4 regions of the Halanaerobium sehlinense genome follow, and region 4 is predicted to be linked to each of the others. Evidence: riboswitches for the same ligand, from Rfam matches in the RefSeq annotation. Region 4 holds a riboswitch; each other region holds the start of a gene.
The links. Region 4 has a riboswitch for cyclic di-GMP ahead of ACZ446_RS00390 (methyl-accepting chemotaxis protein). Riboswitches for the same ligand answer to the same signal wherever they lie in the genome.
Positions count from the first base shown of each region.

Region 1: another riboswitch for cyclic di-GMP. It lies ahead of ACZ446_RS06730 (hypothetical protein); the one in region 4 lies ahead of ACZ446_RS00390 (methyl-accepting chemotaxis protein).
Region 2: another riboswitch for cyclic di-GMP. It lies ahead of ACZ446_RS10870 (hypothetical protein); the one in region 4 lies ahead of ACZ446_RS00390 (methyl-accepting chemotaxis protein).
Region 3: another riboswitch for cyclic di-GMP. It lies ahead of flgB (flagellar basal body rod protein FlgB); the one in region 4 lies ahead of ACZ446_RS00390 (methyl-accepting chemotaxis protein).

Region 1 is NZ_AP042442.1:1,399,419-1,407,318, reverse strand. It holds gene ACZ446_RS06745 (AAA family ATPase) at 1-1,903, opposite strand, end outside; gene ACZ446_RS06740 (metallophosphoesterase family protein) at 1,904-3,223, opposite strand; gene ACZ446_RS06735 (hypothetical protein) at 3,238-3,708, opposite strand; cyclic di-GMP riboswitch class I at 3,866-3,940, shown strand; gene ACZ446_RS06730 (hypothetical protein) at 3,983-4,234, shown strand; gene ACZ446_RS06725 (DUF4870 domain-containing protein) at 4,317-4,673, opposite strand; gene ACZ446_RS06720 (pyruvate carboxylase) at 4,933-7,900, opposite strand, start outside.
Region 2 is NZ_AP042442.1:2,233,331-2,241,230, reverse strand. It holds gene ACZ446_RS10905 (SNF2-related protein) at 1-513, shown strand, start outside; gene ACZ446_RS10900 (nitroreductase family protein) at 571-1,341, shown strand; gene rihC (ribonucleoside hydrolase RihC) at 1,355-2,269, shown strand; gene ACZ446_RS10890 (DUF2905 domain-containing protein) at 2,353-2,586, shown strand; gene ACZ446_RS10885 (aldo/keto reductase) at 2,724-3,560, shown strand; gene ACZ446_RS10880 (alkaline phosphatase) at 3,737-5,095, shown strand; gene ACZ446_RS10875 (hypothetical protein) at 5,327-5,707, shown strand; cyclic di-GMP riboswitch class I at 5,848-5,923, shown strand; gene ACZ446_RS10870 (hypothetical protein) at 5,935-6,453, shown strand; gene ACZ446_RS10865 (DUF3006 domain-containing protein) at 6,480-6,698, opposite strand; gene ACZ446_RS10860 (MBL fold metallo-hydrolase) at 6,787-7,896, opposite strand.
Region 3 is NZ_AP042442.1:2,271,410-2,279,309, reverse strand. It holds gene ACZ446_RS11120 (methyl-accepting chemotaxis protein) at 1-651, shown strand, start outside; gene ACZ446_RS11115 (chemotaxis protein CheW) at 664-1,155, shown strand; gene ACZ446_RS11110 (chemotaxis protein CheW) at 1,187-1,696, shown strand; gene ACZ446_RS11105 (chemotaxis protein CheC) at 1,708-2,310, shown strand; gene ACZ446_RS11100 (chemotaxis protein CheD) at 2,303-2,803, shown strand; gene ACZ446_RS11095 (response regulator) at 2,896-3,249, shown strand; cyclic di-GMP riboswitch class I at 3,263-3,352, shown strand; gene flgB (flagellar basal body rod protein FlgB) at 3,488-3,895, shown strand; gene flgC (flagellar basal body rod protein FlgC) at 3,892-4,332, shown strand; gene fliE (flagellar hook-basal body complex protein FliE) at 4,354-4,653, shown strand; gene fliF (flagellar basal-body MS-ring/collar protein FliF) at 4,726-6,270, shown strand; gene fliG (flagellar motor switch protein FliG) at 6,300-7,304, shown strand; gene ACZ446_RS11065 (FliH/SctL family protein) at 7,297-7,900, shown strand, end outside.
Region 4 is NZ_AP042442.1:75,882-83,781, reverse strand. It holds gene ACZ446_RS00395 (PAS domain S-box protein) at 98-2,479, opposite strand; gene ACZ446_RS00390 (methyl-accepting chemotaxis protein) at 2,708-4,672, opposite strand; cyclic di-GMP riboswitch class I at 4,901-4,986, opposite strand; gene ACZ446_RS00385 (sensor domain-containing diguanylate cyclase) at 5,080-6,252, opposite strand; gene ACZ446_RS00380 (PAS domain S-box protein) at 6,469-7,900, opposite strand, start outside.

The sequences.
Region 1 (7,900 bases), 1.3 Mb from region 4:
GTAAAAGCTCAAATTCTTTTTCTTTTTCCAAATATTCTTCAGCAGATTGTTTTATTTTAGACAATTGATTCAGATCTTTAAACAAAAATTGAGACTTAGAAATTAAATCAACAGTTTCAGTTTCTGCAGCAGCACTAAGGTCAAGTTGATCATTGAAGTAATCAGCTGCCTCTTTAATTAAATCATATATTTCTCTTAATTCAAACAGTATTTCATCTTTAAGTTTAAATTTCTCCTCTTCTTCTATTTTTAGCTTTTTATATCTTCTTTTTTTATCCTTAATTTCTAAAAAATATGATCTTAAATAATTTAAATTTTCATCAGCTTCAACATTTTTTATTCCTAATAAATTAGCATAATTAATTAAATTATTTTGGACTTTTTTTAGTTCCTTAGTTTTTTCTGTAAGCTGCTTTCGATACGAATTCAATTTATTCTTCTTCTGGGTGAGCTCTATTTCTAATTTATCAGCTTTTTCTTTTTCCAATTTAGAACTTTTATAATAAGAACTATAATAAATGAAAACAAAGCCGGCAATTAATAGAGAAAAATATTTAATTTGGCTGTAACTTATAATAAAAGAAGAGCTCAAAACCAGAATTGATAAAGCTAAACCATAATAAGTATTTTTTAAAATTGAAGCAGGACTTTTATAGTCATAGTCATTTATATTAGCTTTAATATTTTTTACTTCAGCATCTAATTTATCAATTTCTCCTTTTATATTATTTACTGCTGTCTTTAAACTTTCATTTCTGCTTAAATTATCATTAAACTTTTCTGTTTCAATTAAATCCAAATTTATTTTATCAAGCTTTATTAAGGGCTGCTGCCAGCTGTAATTTAGATTTTCTAGTTCTAGAGTTAAAGTCTGATATTCATTACTAATTTTGTTCTTTTGTTTTTTTAAATTTTTTATTTTTTCATTAATCAGGTCAATTTTTTGCTGCTGATTATTTATTTTGGAGCTATTATTTTTTATAAATTCTAGAAAATCATCTAATTTATTAGCTTTTATTGACTTATATAAATCATTTTTATTAGATTTCATTTTGTTTTTTATTGAAACAAGTTTTTGCTGATAACTTTCAATTTGCTCAAGTTCCAGATATTCTTCATTTTCCTTAACTGATGACTGCTCTATTTCAACCTGTAAATTCTCTATTTTTGTAAGAGTAGGATAATTATTTTTGAGCAGATCAAGCAGGAAAATTTGATTTTCACTTTCAGTTATTTCTTTATCTACTGTTTCCAGTTTATCTTTTGAAACTTTCAATTCTTCTTTTTTTTGATTAAACTCTTTAATCTCTAATAATGCCTGATCTCTTAATGACTCAGCTTCCTCAATTTCTTTAAAATAGGGCTTAAATGAAGCAACTGAAGGATCACCAAGAGTACCTCCTATATTTTTAGCATAATTATAATATTTATCTGCCAACTCTGGAACTTTAACTAATTCTGACAGACCAGCACCAAGAAGAATTGAGTATAAGCGTTTTTCTCTCTTTTTACCTTTTGCAATTTTAGATAACTGCTGCAGTTCGTCAAGGGTAATAGTAAAAAGTTGTTGGTAGCTCAGCTGGTCTAAGTAATTAAAAAGTTCTGGAGCTTTGACTTTATTTTGTTTTTCATCTAAAATCTTAGGGGCAGCATAACCCTCTAAATACAAGCTGTAATTTCTATAATCTCTCTCAATTTCAGCCTCAATATAATATTGATTGCTGGCTGGAGGAATTGACTTATTCTGTGGCAGACCAAATGGTAGATGGCGCAAAAGTTTTAAAAAGCTGCTCTTGCCGGCTCTATTATGACCACCAATTACAACCAGGTTATTAGAAATATCCTCTAAATTTTGGTTATTAAATATTCCAAAATCACGAATATAAATATTTTTATAAAACATTTAATCTCCGCCTTCTATTAATTCAGATATAATTATCTTTTCTGCTTCTTCTAAAATATCTGCCCGTATTTTTTGATCCGCAAAAAATTTATGATTTTCCCTATCTTCGGGATTCTGATCTCCCTGCCAGATCTGACCCCACTCAGCAGCTAATTCCCTTTTTAATTCTGGATCGGTTAAAATATCATTTATTAACTGGTCAATATTTTGGTAAAGTTCACTGCTTTTTTTAAGCTCTTCTAAATTCTTTATAGGAGCTGTAGTTCTAAAAACTAAAGAATGCAGCCAGAGATTTGGACTTTCTCCTCTAAATCTGCTTCTGATATCTTTTAAAAGTGTTTCTTCAAGCTCATCTCGATTAGCATCTAGATGTCGATGAATTCCAGTTCTACCCTTAATATATAATCGAACTATCACAGCCTTAGTCTTAAAAGTTTGAGACTCGTTTTTCAGTCTAAGATTTTCGATAGATTTGTCCAATCTGATCTTTAAAAGCTGCAGCAGCTGACTAATATTATCAAGTTCTTCATATTTTTCTAAATCAATTTCGATTTTTTTGAAAACAACAGGAGCCAGTGGAATAAACTTTTCTTTAACTTTTAAATTAGAATCAACTTCTATTAAAAGAGCTCCTTTATTACCTTCTTCACTAATATCATGAGCCTGCAGAGTACCAGAAAAATTTATTGATGGTTTATGATTGAGCTTTTGATATTGATGAATATGTCCCAAAGCCCAATAATGTATTTCATTTTTAGTCAACAGCTCACTTTTAGTTACAGGTACATAACGGTTATTATCCTTATTTAAAGCAGTATGCAGGAGAGCAATATTAAAGACTGAATTGTCCGGTGCTGTATAATAATTATACATTGTTCTATTCTCGAATTTTTGTCTGTAAGACTGCCCTAAAATTCTGGCTGCTAACTTTCCGTTCTTTAAAAATTCATAGCTTTCCACATTATCACTTGAAAAATATTTAACATTTTCAGGCAGCTCAAAAACTTCATTTTCTATCCCTGCTGGATCATGGTTGCCAGAAATAACAAATATTTTAATGTCATTTTTATTTAAGATTTCAGCCTGCTCTAAAAAGAAATGACTGGATTTAATTGATCTGGCTTCTCTGTCATAAAGATCTCCTGCAATTAAGATAAAATCAACATTTTCTGTCACTGCCAGTTCAACTAAATTTTGAAAAGCCTGCTCAGTTGCATCAAATAAAACTTTATCCACCTGAGTTTCAGAGGGAATATTGCAGCTTAATTTTTTGCCTAAGTGTATATCTGCTGTATGAATAAATTTAATATTTTTTGCCATTACTGCCTCCAAATTTAACTGTAGTCTCTTTCAGTTCTATTTTCCCATTTTACAAAAAACCAGGAAAAAACAAAGATTTCTACTGTATATTTAACTAATGCAATTCCATGTTCAACTAAGGTAGTATTGGTGTAAATTAAGCCTTCAATTGAACCCGGTATGGGAGCAGCTGCTCCTATAAAGGAAAAACCCCAGATTATAAAAAATAATTTTTGCCAGGCATAATCACTTTTAATAATATTGTCATAAAAGGGATATAAAATAAAGGCAAAAATAGCACCTCTAAAAATTTGAAAAACTGATGCTATCCTAAAAAGTTCAGGTTCTGATGCTTTAAAATCGTAATAAGCATCAATATTAGTAAATGAGACAACATAATTTTCAAAGTTTTTAAAAATAACCCCTATGAAAATATAAATTAAAACATGGACAAGAATGAAACGAATCGTAAAATAAACAAATCTTTTAGATGGTTTATGCATCATTATCCCCTTTTTTATTTTAGTATTTATTTAAAAGCAGATCTAGCCTCTTAATAATATTTCTATATTAAGTAATCAAATCCTGTAAAATATTTTATAATTTAGAATTAAAATTATTGACTAATATTAATCTTAGTAATATAATTATATATATGAAGGAGCATCCAAAAAGCAAAACATTTGCAAAAATGTCTCGCAAAGCTATGGACCCTTTTAGGGCCGCCAGGCTGCCAGATCTTCTCCTTAATTTTATGGTCTATAAAAAGGAGGTTATCTTATGAAAAGCTGGAATCGTTTACTGGCAGTTTTTTTGGTTTTGGTTCTTGTATTTAGTTTAACTCTCTCTGTACTGGCAATAATAGATCCGATCGATGACCCAGAAGACCCTGAAGAACCAGATCCACCTACAAAAGAAAAGGGTAATAATGGTGTTGGTAATGGACTTGATCCACAGCCACCTGGAGATCCAAAGGAAAATGATACAGATGAAAGTGATTTACCCCCTGGACAGCTGAAAAAAATTAAATAAAATTTAAGCAGCCTGTAGAGATTTAATTTCTACAGGCTTTTTTTATTACTAATTTTTTATTTGAAATTATAATTTTAGTTAGCTAATTTTTTTCTTTAAAACTTTCACCAAAAGTTAATTCCTCTGCTAAATCACCTATAAAAGGCAGCTTAAATACTTCACCATTGTAGGCTTTATACATCAGTAAAAACCAGAGAATAGTTCCAACAAAAGTTATTAAAGAAGAAATCATAACCCCAATTACCGGAATTACTAAAATTAAAGAAGAAGCTATAAACAAGGAAAAAAAGGTGATTAATGACTGCATCGCATGGAAACGAACATGATTGTTTTTCTTTTCAATAAATAGAAAAATCAAACCCGTAACCCAGATACCTGCATAGGCTAAAATTGACTCGATATTTTCATCAAGACCGAGACTGGTTTTTTTGTGATACATAAATTTGAGATAATTATCTGATTAGATAATATCTCTTCCCCCTTTCTTTCTCAGCTTTAGTTTATAAATTTTAATTAAGTTCTTCTAATCTTATTTTAACATAATCAAGCAAATTTAAAAAGCAGTAAATATTTTAAATAAGAAAGCCCGCCTGTTCTCTTTAAATTTGAGAATTCAGACGGGTAATTAAGTCAAAAAGTTTAGTTAACTTTTATAGCTAAACTTTAAGCTGATTATTATATATATTCTAAGTCTATATTTATTCTAACTCTAAGATTAATTCTCCTGATTCAAGCTGCTGACCTGCCTGAGCATGGATAGCTGCAACTGTACCAGCTGCAGGAGCAGTTATATTTGTTTCCATCTTCATAGCTTCCATAATCACTAAGCTCTGATTTTCTTCAACTTCTTCCCCTTCTTCAACTAAAATTTCAACAATATTACCGGGAAGACTGGCTCCAATTTCCATTTCATTATTAGGATCAGCCATCTGCTTAACCGCAGAATCAGCTTTGGCAGTGCTTGCTTCATCATAGATTTTTATCTCTCTTCTAAAACCATTTACCTCAAAAGCAAGTCTGCGGAAACCCTGGTCGTCAACTTTACCAATCTCTAATAATTTGACAACTAAAGTTTTACCTTCTTCAACTTTGATTTCACTTGTTTCACCTTCACGTAGCGCATGGAAGTATACATCACTACCCATATGACTGAGGTCACCATATTCTTCAAGGTAATCTAAATATTCTTTATAGACCTTTGGATAAAGTGCATATGCTAAAAGGTCCTTTTGAGTTGGTTCAAAATCATATTCTGATTTTAGTTCAGCTGCAGCTGCCTCAAAATCATAATCCTCAAGTAAAGTTCCAGCCCTAACTGTAATCGGTTCTTCCCCTTTAAGAACGATCTCCTGTATATCTTCCGGGAAACCTCCAGGAGGCTGACCAAGCATACCTTTAAAGTAAGCCTCAACTGAATCCGGGAAAGCCATATTTTTGGCCTTTTCGCAGATATTATCTGGTGTCAGATCATTTTTAACCATAAAGATTGCTAAATCTCCTACCATTTTAGAAGAAGGAGTAACCTTTGGTATATCACCCAACATAAAGTTAACCTTACGGTACATTTCCTTAAATTCTTTGAAACGGTGACCTAAACCAACACTCTCTACCTGTGGTTTTAAATTAGAATACTGACCTCCAGGGATTTCATATTTATAAATTTCGGCTGTACCTGACTTTAACTCAGATTCAAACTGGGAATAAACGGGTCTAACAGCACCCCAGTAATTTGAGATTTTCTGAATATCTTCAATATTCATTTCTGGGTCACGATAAGTATTAGTTAGAGCTGCTACAATTGAGTTAAGTGGTGGCTGACTTGTCAATCCTGCCATTGTATTAAAGGCGGTATCCACAATATCAACTCCTGCTTCAGCAGCCATTAAAAGGGTAGCTCCACCATTACCACTTGTATCATGAGTATGCAGGTGAATTGGAATAGAAATTTCAGCTTTTAAAGCTTTAATTAATTCATAGGCAGCATATGGTTTTAAAAGTCCAGCCATATCTTTAATTCCAAGAATATGTGCTCCCATTTCCTCTATTCCCTTAGCTAAATCTACATAGTAATCCAGATCATATTTAGCTCTTTTATCATCCAAAATGTCACCTGTATAACACATTGAAACTTCAGCAATTTTACCCTGTTTAACGACTTCATCTATAGAAACTTCCATTGCTGGCAGCCAGTTTAGAGAATCAAAAATCCGAAAGACATCTATACCAGCATCAGCAGCTTCTGCTACCAGATTACGAATTACATTATCCGGATAGTTCTTATATCCTACACCATTTGAACCTCTTAAAAGCATCTGGAATAAAATATTAGGTATTCTTTCTCGTAGACGTTCAATTCTTTCCCAGGGAGATTCTTTTAAGAATCGATAAGAAACATCAAAGGTTGCTCCTCCCCACATTTCAAGTGAGAATAGGTCCTTGGCTAAATGAGAAGTCGCTTCTGCAATCTTTTCCATATCTACAGTTCTCATTCTGGTTGCCATCAGTGACTGATGGGCATCTCTATAAGTTGTATCAGTTAAAAGAATTTCTTCCTTATTTTTAATCCAGTCTACAACTGCTTCCGGACCGCCCTGATCTAAGATCTGTTTTGTACCTTCCAAACCATTAATTTTTTCAAATTCAGGCACCTTGGGCACATCAAATTCTGGTTTTTTACCTCTTGTTTCATTAACAATTTTTTCACCAAGATAACTTAAAATCTTCTGTTCCTGATCAGATCCAGGTCTAACATCAAGCAGTTCAGGATTGTTGGAAATAAAACCGGTATCACAGGTTCCTTTTTGAAATTCTTCATGGTTTAAAACATTTATTAAAAATGAAGCATTAGTTTTAACACCGCGAACTTTCATTTCTTCAACTGAGCGCATTGCCTTTCTGATTGCATCTGAAAAAGTTCGGGACCAGGATATTGTTTTAACCAGCAGACTATCATAGTAGGGGTTAATTACAGCACCTGTATAGCCATTACCTCCATCAAGTCTAATTCCATAACCTGAACCTGTTCGATAATGGTCCAAACGCCCTGTATCAGGAATGAAATTATTTGCCGGGTCTTCAGTTGTCACCCGACACTGAATTGAATAACCATTAACCTTAATTGATTCCTGGTTAGGAATATTAATTTCTTCAGAATCAAGTCTGTACCCCTCAGCAATCAAAACCTGACTCTGGACAATATCAATTCCAGTAATCATTTCACTGACAGTATGTTCCACCTGAATTCTTGGGTTAACCTCTATAAAATAATGATTGTCATATTTATCAACTAAAAATTCTACTGTACCAGCATTTTTATAACCTGCACCTTCACATAATTTTAAGGCATCTTTAAGAATTGCCTGTCTTTTTTCATCACTTAAAGCAACTGCAGGAGTAAATTCTACAAGTTTTTGATGACGCCTCTGAATTGAACAGTCTCTTTCAAATAAGTGGACAAGATTCCCATGCTCATCCCCAAGTATTTGAACCTCGATATGTTTTGGATTTTCAAGATATCTTTCGACAAAAATATCATCAATTCCAAAGGCCTTACGGGCTTCTTCCTTGGCATCCCTGAACTGGGAAATTAATTCATCATCAGAACGGACTATCCTCATTCCACGACCACCACCACCGGCAGCAGCTTTGAGCATTAAAGGATACCCA
Region 2 (7,900 bases), 690 kb from region 4:
AATTCGGGTAAGCTTGATGCTTTAAAGGAACTTCTGGGAGATGCTTTAAGTGGGGGACATAAAATTATAGTCTTCAGCCAGTTTGTTAAAATGCTGAAGCTGATCCGGGTTGAACTTGAGCAGCAGGGAATAAACTATCTTTACCTTGATGGTTCAACCAGAAAGCGGATGGAAAAGGTAAGGGAATTTAACAGCAATCCAGAAGTTGAAGTTTTTCTAATTAGTTTAAAGGCCGGAGGAGTTGGACTAAACTTAACAGCTGCTGATATGGTAGTTCATGTTGACCCCTGGTGGAATCCGATGGTCGAAAGACAGGCTACAGATCGTGCCCACCGCCTGGGTCAGGAAAATAGAGTTATGGTCTATAAGCTAATCACCAGAGGTACAGTTGAAGAAAAAATGTTAAAACTGCAGCAGCGAAAACAAAACTTATTCAACAATATTATTGAAAATAATGTTAATCCAATTAAAGCTATCAGCTGGGAAGATATCCAGGAACTACTTTCATATTAATTTTGAAATTTGATTTAATAAAATATGTTGATTAATTAGAGGGAGATGAGATTTAAGATGGTAGAAAATTTGACAGATGAATTAAAAAAAGACCTTTATCAATCAATTTACAAACGAAAATCAATTAGAAAATATAAAAAAGAAAAATTGAGTGACCAGCAGCTTCTAGATATCAATAGATTTTTAAAGCAGGTTTCAGTTTTAGATTCAGAAATTAAATATGAAACCAAAATTGTAGACTCAGATGCTGTTAAAAGTCTGATGCCTATTAAATCACCTCATTATCTGCAGTTTTTTTCAGAAACTAAGGGAGATTATCTTTTAAATGCAGGTTTTATTCTACAGCAGCTTGATTTATATTTGGCTGCAAATAATTTAGGCAGCTGCTGGTTTGGTATGGCTAAGCCTAAGAAAGATCAGATAGCAGAATCGGAGTTGGAATATGTAATTACTTTAGTTTTTGGAAAGCCTGATGAAGAAAATCATCGAGATTCAGTTGAAGATTTTGAACGTAAATCACTCTCTGAAATAAAAAGAGGTAAAAATCATTATGATCTTTTGGAAGCAGTAAGACTTGCACCTTCTGCAACAAATGGTCAACCCTGGTTTTTAATTTCAGAAGAAGCGCAAATTCATCTTTATCAAAAAGATCCCAATTTCATTAAGAAATTTTTCTACCAAAGAATGAATAAGCTTGATATGGGTATAGCTCTGGCTCACCTCTGGCTCGTAGCAGATCATCATAATAAAAATTTTAAAATTGAAAAGTTAGCTGAAAGTCCGGCTGAAGTTGAAGGATATAATTATTTATGTACGGTAAAATTGTAAGGGAGATGATTAGATGAAAAGAAACATAATAATAGATACTGATCCAGGAATAGATGATGCAGCAGCTTTAACAATTGCTTTGAATAATCCGGATCTGAAAGTTGAAATGATGAGCACAGTTGCCGGTAATGTTAATTTAGATTATACAACAGAAAATGCAAAAAAAATCCTTGATTTTTTTGCGAAGGATATTCCGCTGGCAGCTGGGAATTCAATACCTCTTTTAAGAGACTATGAGGATGCAAGTCAGTTTCATGGGGAAACAGGAATGAGTGGTTATGATTTTCCAGAAAGCAGCCGTAAGCTGCTGCCTGAACATGCTGTTCTAGAGATAAAAAATAGAATTTTAGCTGCTGAAAATAAGATTACTTTAGTTACTATTGGTCCTCTCACAAATGCAGCTTTACTTTTAACAATGTACCCAGAAGTCAAAGCAAAAATTGAAGAAGTTGTAATTATGGGTGGCTCAACAGTTGGGGGCAATACTAATTCTGCAGCTGAATTTAATATAAAGGTTGATCCACATGCTGCTCAAATGGTAGTTAATTCTGGACTTAAAGTTACTATTTTTGGACTTAGAGTAACCTCCAGGGCGCTTTTAAATAAAAAAGATATTGAAGCAATAAAAGAGCTGGGCGAGGCGGGTGAAATGCTCTATTCATTATTTACCCATTATCGGGGTGGTGATCTAAAAAAGACTGGTTTAATGATGCATGATATCTGCACTATTTGTTATCTATTACGGCCTGATATTTTTGAATTTCAGGAAACTCATTTAGAAGTTGCTCTAGATGGTCCTGCCGCTGGTGCTACGGTAGCTGATTTAGCAGCAAGGTATACAGATGAAAAAAATGTGAAACTGGCTGTTGAAATTGATCAAAAAGAGTTTAGAGACTGGGTAATGGCTGAAATCAAGAAGCTTAAATAAATGTATGTTAAAACAGGAAATTTTATGAGAAAATATGATATTTTTATCTCATTTTAAAAGTTAAAAGGAGGGAGTTCTGGTAGATGGAAGAATATAAAACTATTGGTCTATTATTGATAATAGCAGCTGTTGTAATAGCTTTAATTGGAGCAGTAATCTACTTTGGTGGAGCTTCACTTTCCTGGTTTGGTAATTTACCTGGTGATCTAAAAGTAGAGCACAAAAATTTTACTTTTTATTTTCCAATGGCTACAATGCTTGTCCTGAGTCTTATTTTAAGTATAATAATCAAGATTATTTTATATTTTTTTAGTTGAGCTTTGTTGACCAAAAAGAGTTGAATAGTGCAGGCAAAAAAATTAAAAAAAGGATTTTGTTCTTAAATCTTTAATTATATTAAAGTGGATAGTCTAACAATTTTATTTGAGATAAAATTCAAAGGAGGAATAAAAATATGATTCCAACTAGAAAATTAAAAACAGGTGATGAAATTCCAGTTATCGCTTATGGTACATGGGACATTGCTGAAGAGAATGTGGGAGAAAAGGTAGAAATTGCAGTAAAATCAGGTTATAACCACATTGACACAGCTGAAGGCTACCATAATGAAGCTGGAATTGGTGAATTTTTAAAGAATTATGATCGGGAAGAGTTATTTATAACTTCGAAAGTGCTGCCTTCTAACTTAAATTATGAAAGCGTTATCAAGGCCTGTAAGCGTTCTTTAAAAAAATTAGGAACAGACTATCTTGATTTATATTTAATTCACTGGCCTAATCCAGCTATTTCACTAAGAGAAACTTTACAGGCGATGAAATATCTTCGTGATCAGGGTCTGGTAAAAAACATAGGAGTCAGCAACTTTTCAGCTTATCAGTTGAATTTTGCTTTAAAAATCACTCCGGTACCAATTACTGTAAACCAAATCGAAATACATCCCTGGTTATATCAAAAAGAGCAAAAAGAACTACTGGAACTCTGTCAGCAGAATGATATAGTTGTAGAGGCCTCAGCTCCACTGGCCAGAACAGAAGTTTTAAAAGATGAAACAATTGTAGAATTAGCTGATAAATATGATAAATCGCCAGCTCAAGTTGTTTTAAAGTGGGAACTTCAAAAAGGTATTGTTCCACTGCCTAAGTCAAAAAGTGAAGGTCATATCAAAGAGAATTTAGATCTATTTGACTGGGAACTTGCAGCAGATGATATAGCAAAAATTGATAATATTGATCAGCACAAGCGAATATATATGATAAATCTAGATGATGACACTTATGGAATTAGTTCTTAAATTTGAAAATCTAAGTTTAACCTGGGTATCCTGTGAAAATGCAGGGTACCTATTTTTTTGCAATTCACAAAAAAATCAGAAAAAAAGAAGGACTTCAATAACTTGTATTGAATAGTATTAAATAGACAGACATCAGTCGTCTGACAAACAAAAATTTAAAGGAGGAATTTAGATTTATGTTTAAAAAATCAAGAAAATTAATGCTGGGTATGACTTTGTTTTTAGTTTTAGCTCTGGCTTTTACTGGAGCAGCACAGGCTGAAGTAAAAAACGTCATTCTCTTAATTGGTGATGGTATGGGTATTGGTCAGATTGATATGGCCCGTTATTTCGCCGGTGGCAAGGATCATGAACTGGAATTAATGAAACTGCCTGAAACAGGTATAATGATGACCAGCTCTACAGAAGGTGTAACAGATTCAGCTGCAGCTGGTACTGCAATGGCAACAGGCCGCAAGGTTTATAATGGTGCAATTGCCATGAACAAAAATGGTGCAGAACTGGATTCGGTCTTAGACTTTGCTCAGGTTAGAAACAAAGCTACAGGAGTTATCAGTACAAATATGGTAACTGACGCAACACCAGCTGCTTTTATCGCCTCAGTTGAAGATAGAGGCATGGGTGGAGCAATTGCTAAACAGGCTATTGCAAATGGTGTAGATGTAATGCTCGGTGGTGGCCGTGAAGATTTCATGGAAGAAGAAGCAGGAGAAGACTTGATTGCTAAGGCAAAGAAAGAGGGTTATCAGTATGTTTCTGATAAAACTCAGTTAGAAAAAGTTATTGCAATGGATGGAAAGCTGCTGGGGCTCTTTAATGAATCTTATATGAACTATATTAATGACCGTGATGATCTTGGGTCACAAGAACCTTCATTTGAAGCCATGACAAGAAAAGCAATTGAAGTCCTATCTGAAGATGAAGATGGATTTTTCTTAATGGCAGAGGGAGCTCGTATTGATCATGCAGCACACGCAGCAGATGTTCCTGGTGTTGTAGCAGAAACTCTTGATTTTGACAAAGGTGTAAAAGCAGCAGTTGATTTTGCTAAAGAGAATGGAGATACTTTAGTAATTGTAACTGCAGACCATGAAACTTTAGGGTTTTCTGTAACTGAGCCAATTAATAAAGAAGCTTTAATGAATATCGATGTTTCTCCAGAATATATGGCTTCTCAAATGACTAGAAAAGAAAATGGTAAGGGTTATACTGCAGCAAGTGTTAAGTCTGTTTTTGAAGAATATGCTGATATCTCTTTAACTGATGCAGAAGTTGCTAGATTCAATGAACTAATTCTTGATGATGAAGGAAATATTAAGTATTCATATCTTGTAGGATATGAAATTGGTTCAATCATAGCTAATGAGTATCAGGCAGGAGTAGTTAACACTTATATTAGAGCTAATTCTTCTACTGGGGGGCATACTCTTAACTCAGTCCCAGTATTTGCTTATGGTGAAGGTGCAGAAGCATTTAATGGTATGATGCAGAATACTGAATTCTCTAAACTGCTATTTGAATCAATGCGCCCATAAACAGCTAAAAACAAAAATTAAATAGTAATAATTAAATAGATTTAATAAATGGTGGTAGGTTATAAAAAACTTACCATCATTTTTTTATGAGACTATTAATTTAACTGCTCAAAACAATAATTTTTAATTTTATCTTCACTAATCTGACTCGTTCTGTTATAATTAAACTAGTTCGTTATCTAAAAATTGACTTGAAAAGAGAATTTGAATAATTTAATTAAGGGGTTTATAATGAAAAAATATTTTGTTTTAATGATTTCACTGTTATTGTTTTTAGGAATTAGTACAGCGGCAGCAGCTCAACCTAAAAGCAGCTGGGAAAAGAGTTTTCAAAAAGAATTTAGTGGATTAGGCTACTCAATTCAAAATTCTTGGGATTCAGAAATGGAAAATCAGACTGAAATAAATAGTGAAGCGGATAATAAAGCTTCTGTTAAGCAAATTGGCAGCGGAAATAGTGCTTTAATTGTACAGAATGGTAATTTGAATAGTGCTTCTATAACTCAAATTGGAGAAAGCAATAGAGCAGTGATCAAGCAGTTTTCTGATCGTGATAATGCTGTGATTAAACAAAGAGGCAGTAATAATAAAGCTGTTATTATTCAAAAATAATCTAATTTAGTAGGCCTTAATCAGCCTATTTTTGTTCATTTGATTTGCTAGAGAATTAAGTGATATTTTAGCAAAATAAAGATTGCTAATAAGAATTTTATTATATATAATATAAGCTAATAAAAGAATTTAATAGCTTCTTTTATAAAAGGTAAACTTATCGTGAGGTAAGGACACAAAGCTGAGGATCTCAATATGAGATAGCCGGCTGCTAAAAGGAGGAAATAATGAAATTTAATTTAGAAGCAAGCATTTTAAAGATTATTGTTTTATTAATTTTGGCTTTAAGTCTTTTTTCTATAGTCGTTTTTGCAGAATCTATTAGTGGTGAAGATTTACAAATTGAAAAAAATGCTTCTGTAAGTGCAGCAATACCGCCTTTTCAAAAAGTTAATATTGTTGAGCTTAAGAATTTTAATGATAAATTTTTAATAGATAATTATAAAGAGGCTGGAGAAATAATTGTTGAAGATGCTTTGGTGATTGAAGTTTTTAGTAATGCAGACTGGAATTTACGATTGAATAATAGAAATATCTATTCCGAATTAATGATCAAAAAGAGTGATCAAAGTAATCTAGAATGGCAAAAACTAAATTCAACTACTGCTAAATTTCTAGGAAGACAAGGTATTCAAAAAATAAGTTTTGATCTGAAATATATTTTAGATCATAGACCTAAAGTGAAAATTGGAAGGAATAATTTAGGTTTTGATTTAAGATTTAGTATAGAACCAATTTTATATTAAAATAACTGAGAAAAACAGAGCTGATATCAGCTCTGTTTCTTTTTTAACTTATCTAAAAGGCTGCCCACTCTTTTTTCGGCAGCTTTTTTTTCATCTTCTTTTAATTTGAAACTGATTTCTAAGATGCTTCCTTCTTCTGCAGCTGCTGGAAGTTCTGATACTGGTAGAAAAAAATCTTCTTTTTCCTGAGGTCGAATTAAAAGTCTTGCTTTTCCATTTTCAATTTTATCAACTGTTACTTTCATTTGATCATTCCTCCTATTTAGTAGTTATTGATATCTAGATTAATTTCTCTAATTATTTAACATTAGTTATCCCCACCATCCAAATAAGTTAATTGATAGTTATTTTATCCTGCCAGCGATCAAATTTATAATCATCAATACCATTAATTTTTTTGATTTCTTCAAGTTTTTCAAAAGGACCATGTTCACTTCGATATTTTATAATTTTCTTAGCTGTTGCTGGTCCAATTCCCCAGAGCTTATCTAAAACAGCCGCCTCAGCTGTATTAATATTGATCAATGCTGTTTCTGTTTTTGGGGCATTATTACTTTTTGAATCAAATTCTGCTCCAGCTATTATATTATCTGAAATTCTTTCTGTTTTTACGGTATGGTTTCTACCATCAGCTGTAATTACAATGTTTCCATTTAAATCATTTCTAAATAGATTGGCTCCTGTGCTTTGGTACAGTTTAATTATTTTTGCTTTTGGGTGATCATAATTGTTATCAGAGCCAACTTGAATTACTGCAGTTTTTGGCTTTAAACTTTTTACCCAGGCTGCTGAGCTAGAAGTATCACTACCGTGATGAGGAACCTTGATTATATCAGCTTTTAGATTTGGATTTTTTCTTAACAATTCTTTTTCTACTTCCTTTTCAATATCTCCTGTAAATAAGAAGCTTTGCTGACCATATTTCAAGAGAAAAACCAGCGAAGAATTATTTAAATCGTACTGATCAAGATTTTGGTCTGGGTGTAGAAAGTGAATTTTAATATCTCCAATATTTAATTTATCTCCCTGACGAGGGGTATCAAAATTAATATTTTCCTGATCTATTTTGATTAAATAATCTTCATAAGTTTTAGAGCTGTGGACTTTACCACTGTCAAGGACAGCAGTGACCTCAAAACTGTCTATAATATCTACCAGTCCTCCGATATGATCAGCATGAGGATGAGTGCTAATTATATAATCCAGCTTTTTGATGTTTCGATTTTTTAGATAATTAATTATTTGAGCGGCCACTATATCTGCTCGATCACCACCATCAACTAAAATATTATGCCCCCCTGGTTCTTCAATCAAAATCGAATCACCCTGGCCAACATCTATAAAATGAACTTTTAGGTTTTGAGCTGTTGTATTGAAGCTTAGAGAAAAAAGCAGTAAAATTACTGCTGATAAGGCTAAAAATATAATCTTTTTTTTGTCCATAATT
Region 3 (7,900 bases), 660 kb from region 4:
AAAAATGGTCTTTTGGAGATGCAGAAGACAGAAGAAGAAATGGAAAAAGTTCTTGATGTTTCAGCGGAATCAATTGATAAAATCAATAATCTAAATACTTCTGCTGGTAAAATAAATGGAATTGTCAATATGATTTCTGCTATAGCTGAACAGACTAATTTGCTTGCTTTAAATGCTGCAATAGAGGCAGCAAGAGCTGGAGATGCAGGCAGAGGTTTTGCTGTTGTTGCTGACGAGATTCGAGATCTAGCCGAAGAAACAAAAGGTTCAACTGATGACATAAAAAGTCTTGTAAATAACCTTCAGCAGGAAATTGGAGATGCTGTTAAAGTAATTAACAATACGAACTCTCAAATTAAGGCTGGAGCAGATTCTGTAGCAAGTACTGGAAAGTCATTTAACCATATTACAGACAAAATAAAAGATGTGGTAACTCAGGTTAAAGATACTGCTGAAGCTGTTGATGAACTCAACCGTGGCAGTAAAGATATTTCAAGAGTGACTGAAGAGCAGGCTGTAAATAGTGATCAGATTTCAGAATCAGTACAGAAACAATCAGAAGCAGTTGACAATCTCAATCACGCAGTTGGAAGTCTGACCGAAATGACAGTAGAGTTAAAAGAGTTGGTTAATGAATTTAAAATTTCTTAAAGAGGTGAAAAAATGTCCTTAAATAAAGAAAAATCTATTTCAATGGCTGCTCAGGACAGCAAGTCTGATTTAAATCAGTATGTAGTATTTAATATTGATGCAGAACAGTATGGAATAAAGATAGATAAGACAAGAGAAATTATTAAAGAGACTAAGATAACAGAAGTACCAAATACAGCTGATTATGTTGTTGGAGTTATTAATTTAAGAGGTATAATTGTGCCGGTAATCGAACTCAGCCGGAGATTTGGGATTGAAGACCATATTGATAAGCATCTTTTTGCAGACTCTGAGCAGAGGATAATAACTGTAGAAAGCGAAGAACAGCTTCTGGGTATTCAGGTTGATCATATAGAAGGTATCGCCTGGGTTGAAGAAGAAAAAATAGCTCCACCACCAGAACTTGAAAAGGGGATTAGAGAAGATTATTTAAGAGGTGTTTGGGCTCGTGATAACAAGCCTTTATTAATTCTTCTTGATTTAGAAAAAACACTTTTTGCTTAAAAGATCATAAAAAATTTGGAGGTGAATTATATTGCAGTTGAACAATAATACCAAAAAAGAAGAACAGGAAAAATATATCATATTTACTCTTGCTGGCAAGCAATTTGGGGTTAATATCAAACAAACCAGAGAAATTTTATCAAGTAAAGAGCTAACTTTAGTTCCAGAAAGCCCTGAATATATTGCTGGACTTATAGATTTGCGTGGTATGGTGGTTCCTGTTATAGATTTAGAGCTTAGATTAAATATAAAAAAAGAGGAAAGTTCTCAAAGTGATACCAATCGGATAATCATCATTGTAGAATTAGAAAATCTAACAGCAGGAATGATGGTTGAAGAAGTAAAACAGATCAAAGAGCTGAATGGGGAAGAAATTGCAAATTTGCCTTCACTTGCGCAAAAGATTGATCGTAAATACATAGCAGGTGTTGGTAGAACTGAAGGTGAAGAATTGCTGATGATTCTTGATTTGGAAAGTGTCTTAACTAAAGAAGAAATGGACCAAATTCAGAAATTAGAAGATAATGTTGTTAACTCATAAAGGGGCAGGTTATGAATTTAGATAAAGCAAAAAAAGATATCTTAAAAGAAATAGCAAATATAGGTGCTGGTAATGCAGCAACGGCTTTTTCGACAATGGTTGACAAAAAAATCGATATAACAGTTCCGAGAATTGAACTAATGCCGATAACAGATCTTCCAGAAATCACAGGAGATCAGGAGGATTATATTTCCTGTACACTGATCAATTTTGATGGAGAAATTTCTGGGAAAATACTTTTGGTGCTTGAGATGCAGATTGTGGAAAAGATCCTTCACCTTATGTTTGGCGAGGGAGAATTACCATCAGCTGAAATACAGAGTTCTGCTTTAAGAGAACTGGGAAATATTTTAAGTGGAGCTTACTTAAAGGCAATAAATATTTTTAGTGACTTAAATTTGAGCCAGGGCTTACCAGCTGTAGCCTATGATATGGCGGGAGCTGTGCTTAGTAGTTCAGTCATAGATTACAACCAGAGTGATGATGAGATAATCTTGCTGGAAACTGAATTTATTATTTCGGAAGAAAAATTGGAATTATATTATTTTTTCATACCAGAAGAAGAGTCAATTGATATTCTTTTCCAGCATTTGATGGGTGATAGCCTTGATTAGTACTGAGCAAAAAGTTGAAAAAAAAACAATAGTCAAAATGGCTGACTGGGCAGTAGATCAGGAAGATGCCCAGCTTGTTATTTTAGGTCTTGGTTCCTGCATAGGAGTAGCTCTTTATGATGACTACACTAAAATAGGTGGGCTTGCTCATGTTATGCTGCCAAAAAGTAAGGGGAGCAACAAAACGGAAGCCAAATATGCTGATACTGCTGTTCCATTTTTATTAGAAAAAATGATTAAAAAAGGGGCTAAAAGAAGAAGGTTAAAAGCAAAAATTGTTGGGGGAGCAGGGATGTTTAAGACAGAAGGGGGCCAGTCTGTGATGCAGATAGGCCAGAAAAATATTAAAGCGGTAAAAGAAGTGCTTAAAAATGAAAATATAAGAATTATTGGTTCAGACCTGGCAAAGGATTATGGACGTTCAATGTATTTTCATCTCAATGATGGCAAAGTTAGAGTAACCGCCTTTAATAAAGAAAATATCATAATTTAACACTTAATTAATAATTTTTTCTTGTAAATAAAAAATATATCTGTTATTATTAACAATAGCAGTATAAAGAACTAGTAGGAGGTAAACCTTATATGAATTCAGTTTTAATAGTAGATGATGCTGCTTTTATGCGTTTAAATCTAAAAAATATTCTTAAGGACGATTTTGAAATTGCTGGTGAAGCAGAAAATGGCAAAGAAGCTGTCGAGCTTTATCAGGAATTAAAGCCTGATATTGTAACTATGGATATTACAATGCCGGTTATGGATGGTTTAGAGGCAATAAAAGCAATTCAGGATATTGATCCATCAGCAAAGATAGTTGTTTGCAGTGCAATGGGCCAGCAGAAAATTGTTATTCAGGCAATTGAAATGGGAGCCAAAGATTTTATTGTAAAACCATTTAAAAAAGATAGAGTAATGGAATCTTTAGAAAAATTACTTTAATTAAAATCTTTCAAATAAATATTGGCAAAACTGTCGAAAGGCAGTGACGCAAAGTTCTGGGTCTAAAAACAATAATTATTGTTATGACTGCCAGGCTGCATAATAATTAGAATGAAAAATTACTTTATCATAGTTATAGTTATCTTATTACTATGACTTTAAAGTTTGTTTTAATTAAATTATCTGTGGCCTTTAGAAAAAACTAAAGGCCGATTTTATGTATATTTTGATTTAGGGGGTGGGGAAAATTAATAACTATTTATCAATCATTACAGGTGCTCTCGATGGATCCGTTAAACGTGGAGAATTGATTTCTAATAATATTGCTAATATCGGCACACCTAATTATAAACGGCAGGATATAAACTTTAAGTCGATGTTGGCTGAAAAAATAGACAGTGAAAATTCAAAAAAACTTTCAATTGAAACTACTAATGAAAAACATATTCCTTTTCGAAGAGATTACACTTCCCAGATCACGACTTCCAAAAATAACCGCAGTTTCCGAAATGATCAAAACAATGTAGATATTGACCACGAAATGGCAGAAATGGCTAAAAACAGTATATATTATAATGTAATGACCCGGCGTGCGGCAGGTCATTTTTCGACTTTAAATCAGGTAATAAATCAGGGAGGTAAATAAAAGTGTTTAAAGGAATTGATATTAGTGCTTCTGGATTAACAGCTCAGAGATTGAGAATGGATCTTATTTCCAGTAATATCGCTAATGCAGAAACCACTCGTGATGGAGATGGCAATACTTATAGAAGAAAAGTTGCAGTATTTAGAGAAAAAATCAATAGTGAATTCAGCAGACTAAATTCTGCTGAGGGCAGCAACAGCGGTTCTCAAGCAGGTGTTGAAATAAGTTCGATCGAGGAAGATCCTTCCCCTTTTAGGGTAGAGTATAGACCTGATCATCCTGATGCTGATGAAAATGGATATTTAGAGCTGCCGAATGTCAGTGTGATGACTGAAATGGTAAATATGATTGATGCCAGTCGGAGTTATGAAGCTAATGTTCAGGCGATTTCAAATTATAAAAGCATGGCAAATAGTGCCTTAAATATTAGCACTTAAGGTTAAGAAGAGGTGAAAACAGTGAACAATATTATTAATCCAATTCAGATTGCAAATAATTTTAAACTCGAGCAAAGTAAAGAGGCTCAGGCACCAGAAAACAAAAATTTTTCCGATTTTTTTCAAGAAAAGCTAACAGAAGTTAATTATTTGCAAAAAGATTCACAAAGGATAACAGCTGATTTTGCTGCTGGTAAAACTGATAATATTCATCAGGTAATGATCGCAGCTGAAAAAGCAAAAATAGCAGTTAATTTAACTACTACAGTTCAATCTAAAGCTGTTGATGCATATAAAGAAATCATGCGTCTCCAGGTTTAATTTTTGACTTTGTAATAATGTTTTTTTAAATGATTTTTTATAGTTATTAATAATTCAGAAAGAGGTTTTATGATGGAAGAGATGTTTGCAAAATATAAGGAAGAACTCAGCACCTTATGGAAAAAATTAAATAAGAGCATTCAAATTTTAATTATAGTGCTGACGGTTTTAATGTCCTTAGCTTTTGCTTACTTAATTTTTAGAGGTAGTGCTGTTAATTACCAGCCACTTTATGCTGATTTAAGCACCACCGATTCGGCAGCAATTGTGGAAAGGCTGGATGAAAACAGCATCGACTATAAATTAGGGGGTCAGGGTAATACAATCTTAGTTCCTGAAGAAGATATTTATCGACTTCGACTGGATTTAGCTTCTGCCGGTTTACCTGATCAGGGAGTAGTAGGATTTGAAATCTTTGATCAAAGTGAATTTGGGACAACCGAGTTTGAAAGGAAAGTAAATTACTACCGTGCTCTTGGGGGAGAACTGGGACGTTCTGTTCAGTCAATTTCGGGTATTAGTTATTCCAGAGTTCAGATAACCCCACCTCAGGAAAGTCTTTTTTTAGATGAGGAAAAATCTGCTACTGCTTCTGTTTTAGTAGAACTAGAACCTGGTTTTAGAATGACCCAGAAGCAAATCGAAGCAGTTCGCAATTTAGTTGCCAGTGGGGTGCAGGACTTACCTTTAGAAGAGGTTACGATAGTTGATACTAATGGGAATTTGCTTTCAAATAATGATTATTTAGGTAGAGAGGGTGTTGATCCTCAGAATTTTGTACTTAGGAAAGAATTTGAAGCTTCTTTAAAAAATGACCTAAACTCACTTTTGACCAGAGTTTTAGGTCCAAACAATTTTGCGGTGGAGGTTTATGCTGATTTAAATTTCGACCAGAGGCAGGCTGAAAGTAAAACATATACGCCAGTAGTGGATGAAAATGGAATTGTTAGAAGTGAAGAAGTTTCAACTAGTAGTCAGCAGGGAGCTCAGGGTGCTCAAGGAGTGCCGGGAACTGATGCAAACATCCCTCAGTATCAGGCAGGGGATGATGCTGGAGCTGCAAGTTATGAGAGTGAAGACCGAATAACAAATTATGAAATAAATGAAAGAATTGAACAGCATGTTTATGCACCAGGAGATGTTAAAAAGCTGTCAGTCTCAGTAATGGTTGACCAAACAGTAGATGAGGAAAGGCTCGATCAAATAAGATCAGCGGTAGCTGCTGCTATTGGTTATGACCAGGACCGGGGAGATGTTTTAAATATTGCTGCAGTTAACTTTGATAACTCACTACAGCAAGAAGCAGAAGCCGCAAGAGCAAATCAGGCAGCAGCAGAAAGGCGAAGAATGTATATCTATGGTGCTTTGATCGCACTTGTCTTATTAATAAGTGCAGGTCTAATTATTTATCTGGTCAGAAGAAATGGTATGCAGACTCAACCAGGAGCTAATTTAGACATGTCAGTTGAAGATGATGAAGATGAATTAGAATCATTATTTAAACCAGACCGTGAACAGAAAAAAGATGCTCATATGAAACGAGAGTTAGAACAAATGATTCATTCAGACCCAGAAAATGCAGCCAAACTAATTCGTAGCTGGCTTTTAGACGAATAATAAATGTTAAAAATTGAAAGGGAATTATTATGAGAGATGAACTTACAGGTAAAGAGAAAGCAGCAATACTTTTAATATCACTGGGACCAGAAATTTCTTCTGATATCTTTAAACACTTAGACGATGAAGAAGTAGAAAAATTGACTTTAGAAATTGCTAATCAAAATAAAATTGATCCCGGTTTGAAGAAGGAAATCCAGCAGGAATTTATTAATTTGCAGCAGGCGAATAACTATATTAATTCCGGTGGTATAAATTATGCCAAAAAAATTCTAGAAAAATCTTTTGGTCCTGATAAAACCAGAAGAATTATTAATCGTTTGACTGCAACTCTACAGGTAAGACCATTTGATTCTATTCGCAAATCTGATCCTGCTCAGTTATTAAACTTTATTCAGGGTGAACATCCACAGACAATTGCTTTGATTTTAGCCTATATTGATCCAACTCAGGCTTCTCAGGTTATTTCGATGCTGTCTACTGATGTGCAGAGTGAGGTAGCAAAAAGAATTGCTGTGATGGACAGAACTTCTCCGGAAATTATTAAAGAAGTTGAAAATGTCTTAGAGAAGAAACTTTCTGCTGTTGCCAGTAATGAATATGCTCGTGCTGGAGGTATTCAGTCAATTGTTGATGTTTTAAATCAGGTTGATCGAGGAACAGAAAAAAATATTCTTGATAAATTAGAAGAAGACGATCCTGAATTAGTAGAAGAAATTAAGAAGAGAATGTTTGTCTTTGAAGACATTGTACTGCTTACTGATAGAGCTGTTCAGCTTGTGCTGCGTCAGGTTGAAACCCATGACCTTGCTTTGGCTCTGAAAACAGCCAGTGATGAGGTTGAAAATATTATTAAGAGTAATATGTCTCAGCGAGCAGCAGAAATGCTGGAAGAAGATATAGAATTCATGGGACCTGTGCGCATTAGAGAGGTAGAAGATGCCCAGCAGAGAATTGTTAATGTGATTAGAGAACTAGAAGAAAGTGGAGAAATTGTGATTGCAAGAGGTGGGGAGAGTGAAGTAGTTGTCTAAGATTATTAAGGCTTCTCAAATCATAGGTAAATATAAAATTAAAAACCACAAAAAATCTCTTTCTTTTGACCCAAAAGCAGAAGAAAATTCTAATAAAAATAATGAGAAAAATAATAAAGAAAATATTGAACAACAGACGAATGCAAAAAAAGATTTATCTAAACAGAAAAGAAAAGAAGCTGAAGTTGAGGCAGAGAAAATTATAGCTGAAGCAAAATCAAAGGCTGCAGGAATAATTGAAGCTGCTCAAAAAGAAAAAAAAGAAATCGAATTACAAAAAGAGGAAATTTTTTCCAAAATAAAAAAAGAAGCTGAAGCTGAATCACTAAAATCAGCTCAAGATAAAATTGATAGGGTTGTAAACGAATTACTTTCAACTGCCAGTTCTTTTGAAGATGAAATGAAAAAGAAAAGAGTCGAAGCACAAAAAAATATAATAAATTTTTCAGTAAAAATTGCAGAAATAATTATTGATGTTAAGCTGGAGGATGAACCTGAAATTATTAATAATATTGTTTCTGATATGCTCTCCAAAATTGATGAGAGCCACAATAATATAACGGTCAGAATCCATCCAGATTTATTACCTTACCTGG
Region 4 (7,900 bases):
AACCTCTTTATCTTCTTTGTGAATATGATTAACCCAACAATTTAGAACCTCCTATTGTCGTATTTAAAATTATACTGATTGTAAAGATAATGTTTTTCTATTTAAAATCATGAATTATAGAATAAAGGTATTCTTTCTCTTCAAAAAGTATAGGTTGACTGTAAACCTCTACATCTTTAATATTTCCATTAACTATTTTATGTTTGAAATTAAAATAATTTTTTTCTTTTTCTCTGGCTTCTTTCATTTCTTTTATAACTTCTTCTCCACTTAAAATATTTATATCTGTTATTTTCATTGAAGTCAATTCATCTTTGCTCCAACCATAAAAATATACAGCTGCAGGATTAGCATCAACAATATCACCACTATCAGGATCAATAATCAACATAGCTGTAATTTCATTTTCAAAAAGTGCCTTATATCTGTCTTTAATATTTTTATATTTCCTTTTTGTATTTTCAAGTTCGCTTATATCACGATAAATAACATAATAACCAGCATTTTTACCTTCTAAAAAAATAGGAAAAGCTTGGATAGAAACTTCAATTTTTTGTTTATTATCTTTCTCTCTTATAGTTCTGGAAATGACCTTTTCTCCATTACTTAACCTGTTTATATAGTTTTTAGTCTCTAGTATTTTTGTTTCTGGAACAATCTTCTTAATATTATTGCCTATTAGATCTTTTTTGCTATATTCGAACATCTCAATGAAATAATCATTTACCCTAAGAATATTAAAGTTTGCATCCAAAATTACTATTCCTTCATTTGACTGCTTAAATAAATCTTCAAAATATTCTTTTTTACCTAGTAAATATTTTTTATTTCCAGAAGTGTTTATTTCATTTTCTAAAACTTCTTTTCTTAGTTTATCAACTTTATTATCTTTTATTATCTTAACAAAAGCCTCGACTACCCGTGGGGAAAATTGACTTCCTTTATTTTGATGCAGCTCAAGCAACGCTTCTTCTATGCTTAGAGGTTTTCGATATGCCCTTTTAGATAGCATTGCATCCCAGGCATCAGCTACAGCTAAGATTTGAGATATTATGGGAATTTCTTCTCCTGAAATCCCTTCTGGATAGCCACTTCCATCCCATTTTTCATGATGGTATAAAATGTATTCTGAAATGGGAGTTAAGGACCCTGAATCAGATAAAGCTTCACTACCCCAAACTGGATGTTTTTTTATTAATTTATACTCGCTATCAGTTAATTTACCATTTTTATTTATGATATCCAAAGGCACTAATAACTTACCAATATCATGGACAAGACCTGCCCAATAAGTGTTTTTAACTGTCTTTTTGGGGAGATCCATCTCTTTGGCAATTGCCGAAGCTATTTCTGCTACATTTTCTGAATGTCCCTTTGTATATAGATCATACATCTCCATGATTTTAATGATAGAAGTTATTAATTCCCTGGTGAAATTGGTCTGTAAATTATCAAATCTTTTGAATGCAAAAAACGCAGAAGCCAGTGTGGAAAAAGACTCTATAATCTTACGAGTGATATCACTGAATTCACCACTGCTATTTTTTTTAATATCAAGAGCTAACCTACCAACTACCTGGCTGTCAACAGTAATATTTATATAAAGCGAATCTTTAATTGGTTTTAAAGCTTTTTTTAAGATCTCTCGTTGAGGTTTTTCCATCTTATTTAAATTCAGAAAATAATCTTTAGTATTATAGATTTTCTTACCCTTATAATTATAAAGTAAATCTTTTTCTATTTCTAACTCTTTTAACAATTCAATGTCATGACCTACAGCATCTGTAAACTTATATTTATCATTTTCATTTATAATAACCATTTTACCATAGTCTGCTTCAGGTGCAATTTCAATAGCATGTTCTAACAGGTCAGAAAAGAATTCTTCCTCACTAATATAAGTTTTATTTTCAATATTTGATACAAGTTGAACCATATTTACAAATCTTTGATTAAGTAAGTTTATTTCTTCAAATGACTGTTCCAGCTCCTCATTCATTGCCATAACTTCCTCATTAAATACAGAAAGCTGTTCGTTTGATGAAGCAAGCTCCTCTTTTTGATCTCTTAGCTCTATTTCCTTTTCTTTTCTATCTGTAATATCAATAACAAAACCCTCGATTTTAGTATCACCACTGTTGTTAACAGAAACTACTTTTGCATTCATGCTTACCCATAATTTTTTACCATCAATTTTATAAGCCTGGTACTCAAAATTTTTGATTTCATTGTCTTTTTTTAATTTCTCTAAAAGTTTCTGCCTTTTTTTCGAATCAACATAAAAATCTTTGCTAAGATATTTGTATTCTTTTAAAATTTGCTCAACATCTTTAGCTCCCAGCATTTCTGCCATGCTGGAGTTAATATACTCAATTTTATCATTGAAGGTAGTTCTAAAAATTCCTATAGGAGCCTTATCAAGAAAATCAAAATATTCTTCTGACATATTCTTATATATACTACTGTCATTATCACTCACTGATTAACACTCCCTTTTTAATCTTTCTTTTCTTATTTTTGTTTTACATTCTAATAAAAAACTATTTAAGGCAACAACTTTACTATTAACTAATTCTTTATATCCATTAAAAATCATTTATTGCTTTAATTTATTAAATTAAGTTAGCTGACTATATTTTTAGAGACCATACCTTATTAAAAAGGTTTGGTCTCTAAAATGTATTAATAAAGTTTATATAGCTAAGACTTACAAGTTAAATTTATTGATCACTTCTGTTAAATCAACAGCCATTTTTGTTAAGTCTTCTGAGGCATTCACAATTTCTTCAGTAGAAGCACTCTGTTCCTCACTGGCAGCTGCTACCTCTTCTGCATTACTGGCTGCTTCTTCACTAACCGAAGCTATTTCTCTAATTGTTGCTTCAACATCTTTACCATTTGAACTTACTCTTTCTGAGCGATCATTAATATTTTCAATTAAATCTCTTAATCTTACAGCTGCTGAATTAATTTCTTCAAAAGACTTACCAGTATTTCTAATCGCATAAACACTGCCATTTACTACTTCTTCGGTAGCATCCATCCGATTAACTGCAGCTCCAACTCCATTTTGAATCTCTTTTACCAGGCCGCCAATCTGGTTTGTAGCATCTTCTGATTCTTCTGCTAACTGTCTTATCTCGTCAGCAACAACAGAAAACCCTCTTCCAGCTTCTCCTGCTCTGGCAGCTTCTATAGCAGCATTCAAAGCTAAAAGATTAGTTTGAGCAGCGATATTGTTAATTAACTCCACAATTTCTCCAATTTCATTTGATAAATCTCCCAAATTATTTATTGTTCCTGCTACCTCTTTAGTATTACCCCTAACATTTTCTATCTGTTCAACAGAGTTTTCTATTGAATCATTACCGTCTGCAATATTATTCATAACCTTATCTGCCTGGTCTTCCATATCTCTTGACATCAGAGTTACATTTTGAATCTGATCTATCAGTTCATCAATTTTGCTTGTTGTCTCTTCGACCTGAGCTGACTGTTCTTCTGCTCCAGATGCAACCTGCTGAATAGACTGACCAACCTGGGTTGCTGCAGTTGCTACTTCTTCACCTGAGGCTGAAAGTTCTTCACTTGAAGCTGAAAGATTCTCAGCAATTTCTGTAACTTTAGTAATTATCTCATTTAAATTTTCTTTCATTTTATTCAAGGAAGAAGCTAAAGTTCCTATTTCATCATCTCTATCTATTTTAACATCATCAAGTGCCAAATTACCTTTTGAAATTTCATTAGCCATAGAGACTGCTTTTAAAATTGGATTGGCAATATATCTGGCTATAAAATAAGTTGTAATCATACCTATGATTACAGCAATAACAGCAATCAAAATACTCATGTTCCTGGAAGTAACCAATTCTGCTAAAACATCACTCTCATCTGCTGTCATAGCTACAACCCAACCTCCAATCCCAACTGGAGCATAAGCCAATTCTTTTTCCACTCCAGTATATGTATATTCTCCAGTTCCAGACCCACCTTCTATCATTCTATCTGTTAAGTTTTGAAGTTCGGTCTGACCTGTTAAAACATCTGTATTACCTATATACTGTTCATCTGGATGAGCTATTGTTCTTTTTTCTTGATCAATGATCCATCCATAACCAAAACCATCAATCTCCATATTTTTAATTAAAGTCTGTAAATACTCACTTTTTACTGTAGCTCCCATTACTCCAAGCAGATTATTATTATCAATTATTGGGGCCGCAATAACAATAACTTTTTCACCAGAAATTCTACTTGTCATAGGAATAGAGATAGCTGTCTCCTTGGTTAATAATACTTCTTGAAAGTATAAGCGATCACTAATGTCAATACTACCCCCATTCAAGATATTTCCAGCACCATTAGTATCAACAATTAAAATAGATTCTATATTTGGGTTGTTAATCTGCGATAAGAATTCAGACTGCTCTAGCCAGTTCATAGATTTAATTTTTTCTGTATTTGAAAAGTCTTCTACTTGAGTTTCTAAGCCAGAAAGCCATTCGAAAATAATCTGTGCATTCTGTTCCGCACTGTTCAATGAGCTGTTAGCTGTCGAACTTTGGATAAGATCACTAATAAAATAGTTAAATGCAATAGAGGTACCAGCCATCAAAACCAAGATCATAACTGCAATGATAAGAACCATTTTCCCTTTTAAGCTTTTAAACATTTTACTCTCCCCTTGTCATGTTTTAATTAATTAATTAATAAAACACTTGAGACAAAGCTAAAAGTCTAATCATCTTTTCCAAGTAAAAAGTTTTAAAGTCAAGAAATTGTTAGGCCGCCTTATTAACAATCTTTATTAATAAAAGTAATAATTTTCCTTTATTAATAAAAAAATAAATACTTCTCGCTTAATTGCGTAGTATTTATTCAGTACTGTAACATTTTTATCACAGGCAACCTGGCAGTCATAGACTTAATTTCCTTAGACCCATAGCTTTGCGTCATCATTTTTCAATGATTTTGCCAAATATTTAATAAAATTAATTATATGTTAATTATATAACATACTTTTACAAAATAAAACACTAATTTTGAGACAAAATTTAACTTTTTTCGACAATCAACTATTTATAAATTATTTTTCTTCAATAATTTATCTTCATACATATTCTTATCAGCTTTATTAAATATTTCCTTAATATCTTGTTTAGAATTGCTTTTAACTGCTAAACCAATCCCAAAAGAAAGTTTATTCCCCTCAACATCAATCTTCTTGCTTTCTTCCCTAATTCTTTTTACAATTTTCTCAGCATTTTTTTTAGAAGTTTGGGGAAGAATAATTGCAAACTCATCACCGCCAAATCTAGCTAAAACATCTCCTTCTCTCAAGCTTGACCTAAGCACCTCTGCTGCTTTTTTTATTAATTTATCTCCAGCTAAATGACCGTAAACATCATTGATCATCTTCAGACCATTTACATCAATAACTAACATGCTTAATGGCAGCTCATCTTTATTATTAAGCCTCTTTAACTCCTGATCAAAATAAGCTCTATTGTATAGTCCGGTTAGCTGATCATTATAACTTAAGTACTCAAGCTTCTTTTCTTTAATTCGTAGCTTTGTTAAATCTACCTGCATCGATAAAATACCAGTTCCTCTATCAGGCAGTTTAATCTTAGTTTCCTTAAAATGAGTATAATAATGCTCTCCATTTTTATTAATATTATCAAGATTAAACTCTAAGTCCTCTCCTCCTAAAATGGTATCGATATGTTTTTTGGCCTGTTCAATTCGCTCTTCAGTAACTAACTTATTAAAAATATTATCTCCTACTAATTCATCTTTACTGAAACCAGTCATTTCACATAATTCCTCGTTAACTTCCAGAATATTACCTTCTGAATCTTCAACCAGCATCCCAATTGGAGCACTATTGAAGATTTTTTTATATTGTTTTTCCTTGGTTTTTAAAGCCAATTCAGCATTTTTTCTTTCAGTAATATTTTCATGCATAATTAATACTCCCGCAGCAAAGGGCGTTACTATCAGTTTAAACCAGGCATCCTCTTTAAGTAAACCATCCGGATATTCTAGCTCAAACTTATTTTCCCTATTTTCAATAACAGCTTTAATCCCGGATTTAATATCTGAAATTATTTCTGCAGAGACATTTTTGATTTTTTTAATAAGTTTTATATAGTTTAAGCCTACACTATTGTTCTTTATATTCTTTTCGATTTTTGAAACATATTTCTTCCAATCATCATTTATAAAAATTATTTCTAGATCTTTATTCAAAATCACACTCTTATATGCTAGAGAATTAAGAAAACACGGTGTGTCACAAAGCACTTTAATCACCTTCTAAAAATTTTATGAAATAATAATCTAAAGTTTATTATATCACTCAGCTTAATAAGGGTAAAGTTTAAAAAGGGGGGAAGCATTTTAATTTAATCAAATAAATTTCGAATTAAATTAATTTTCCAGTCATCGACATTTACTATAATGAAACTACTTTCTGCCCTTGTTTAGATACATATTCTGATCTGCTTTGTTAAAAATTTTATCTAAACTGCTGCTTTCGTCTATCATAACTTCAAACCCAAATGAAATTGATAAAGGTTTTTCTAAGTCTCTATCTTTATTAAATTGATTAATATTTTTCTGTAGTCTCTGGCAAAAACTTTTTGCTTCTTGATAATTGGTCATGGGTAAAATCATAGCAAATTCATCGCCGCCTATGCGGGCAATTATATCTTCTGTTCTGGCAGTTTTTTTCAATACTTCTGCTGTATTAATTAGATATTCATCACCCTTTTTATGCCCATAATTATCATTTATTTTTTTGAGTCCATCCAAATCTCCAATCACAATTGTTAGTGGATGCTGACGGGAAGAACTTAATCTTTTTAATTCATTTTCAAAATATCTTCTGTTGTATAAACCGGTCATTTCATCATGAAAAGAAAGATATTCTATCTGCTTTTCCTTCTTTTTCCTCTCAGTTATGTCTCTATACAATCCATATATTCCAATCTGACCATTTTCTAATTTAATTGGAAAGCCCTGCAGATGAATATTAATCCTATCACCATTTTTTGTTTTTCTTATACTTTCGGCCTCAACTTTTTTTCCTTTTTTAACATCCTCAGTATATTTTTTGCCCGATTTTGATAACTCTTCCGGTAGGATAAAGTCATCAACATTCTTGTTTAAAAGCTCTGACTGTTTAAATCCAAATAAAGATTCAAATTTTTTGTTAACCTTAATTACCCGATGACTTTTATTTAAAAGAACTATTGCCTCTGTTGAATTATTAAAGAGCTGTTCAAAGTATGCTTTTTGTTCTTTAAGTTTTTCTTCTTGAATCTTTCTTTCAGTTATATCAATACCTGTTGCTACAATATATTTTATCTTATTCTCACTATTTAAAATAATATTATTGGACCATAGAATCAATTTTTCTTCTCCATCTTTTGTCAGCCAGTAATTTTCATGTTCATTAGGATAGTCTTCATTTTTTAGTAGTTTAAATTTTTTTATAATTTCCTGCTTTTCTTTTTCTTTTATAAATAAATCCAAAACTTCCTTGCCTTTAACCTCTTCTTCTTTATAGCCTGTAAGTTTTTCGCAAGCTTTATTAAAAAGAATTATTTTTCCTTTAGAATCTATTAATATAACAAGACTACTTTGAACCTCTAAAATTGTTGAAAGAAAATCTTTCTGTTCTTTTATCTTTCCCTGGGCATATATTCTATCCAGTGAGGCTGTAACATGAGATATTAAAATTTCTGCCAGTTCTAAATCTTTTTCACTAAAGGCATTTTTTTCAGAAGCTGCTGCCTGAAAAACACCATAGCTGCCAATAGGAATGCTTATCCCTGATTTAAAAATATTTTTTATAGAGACAGCTTCAAAGCTATTATGAATATCATCAACAATA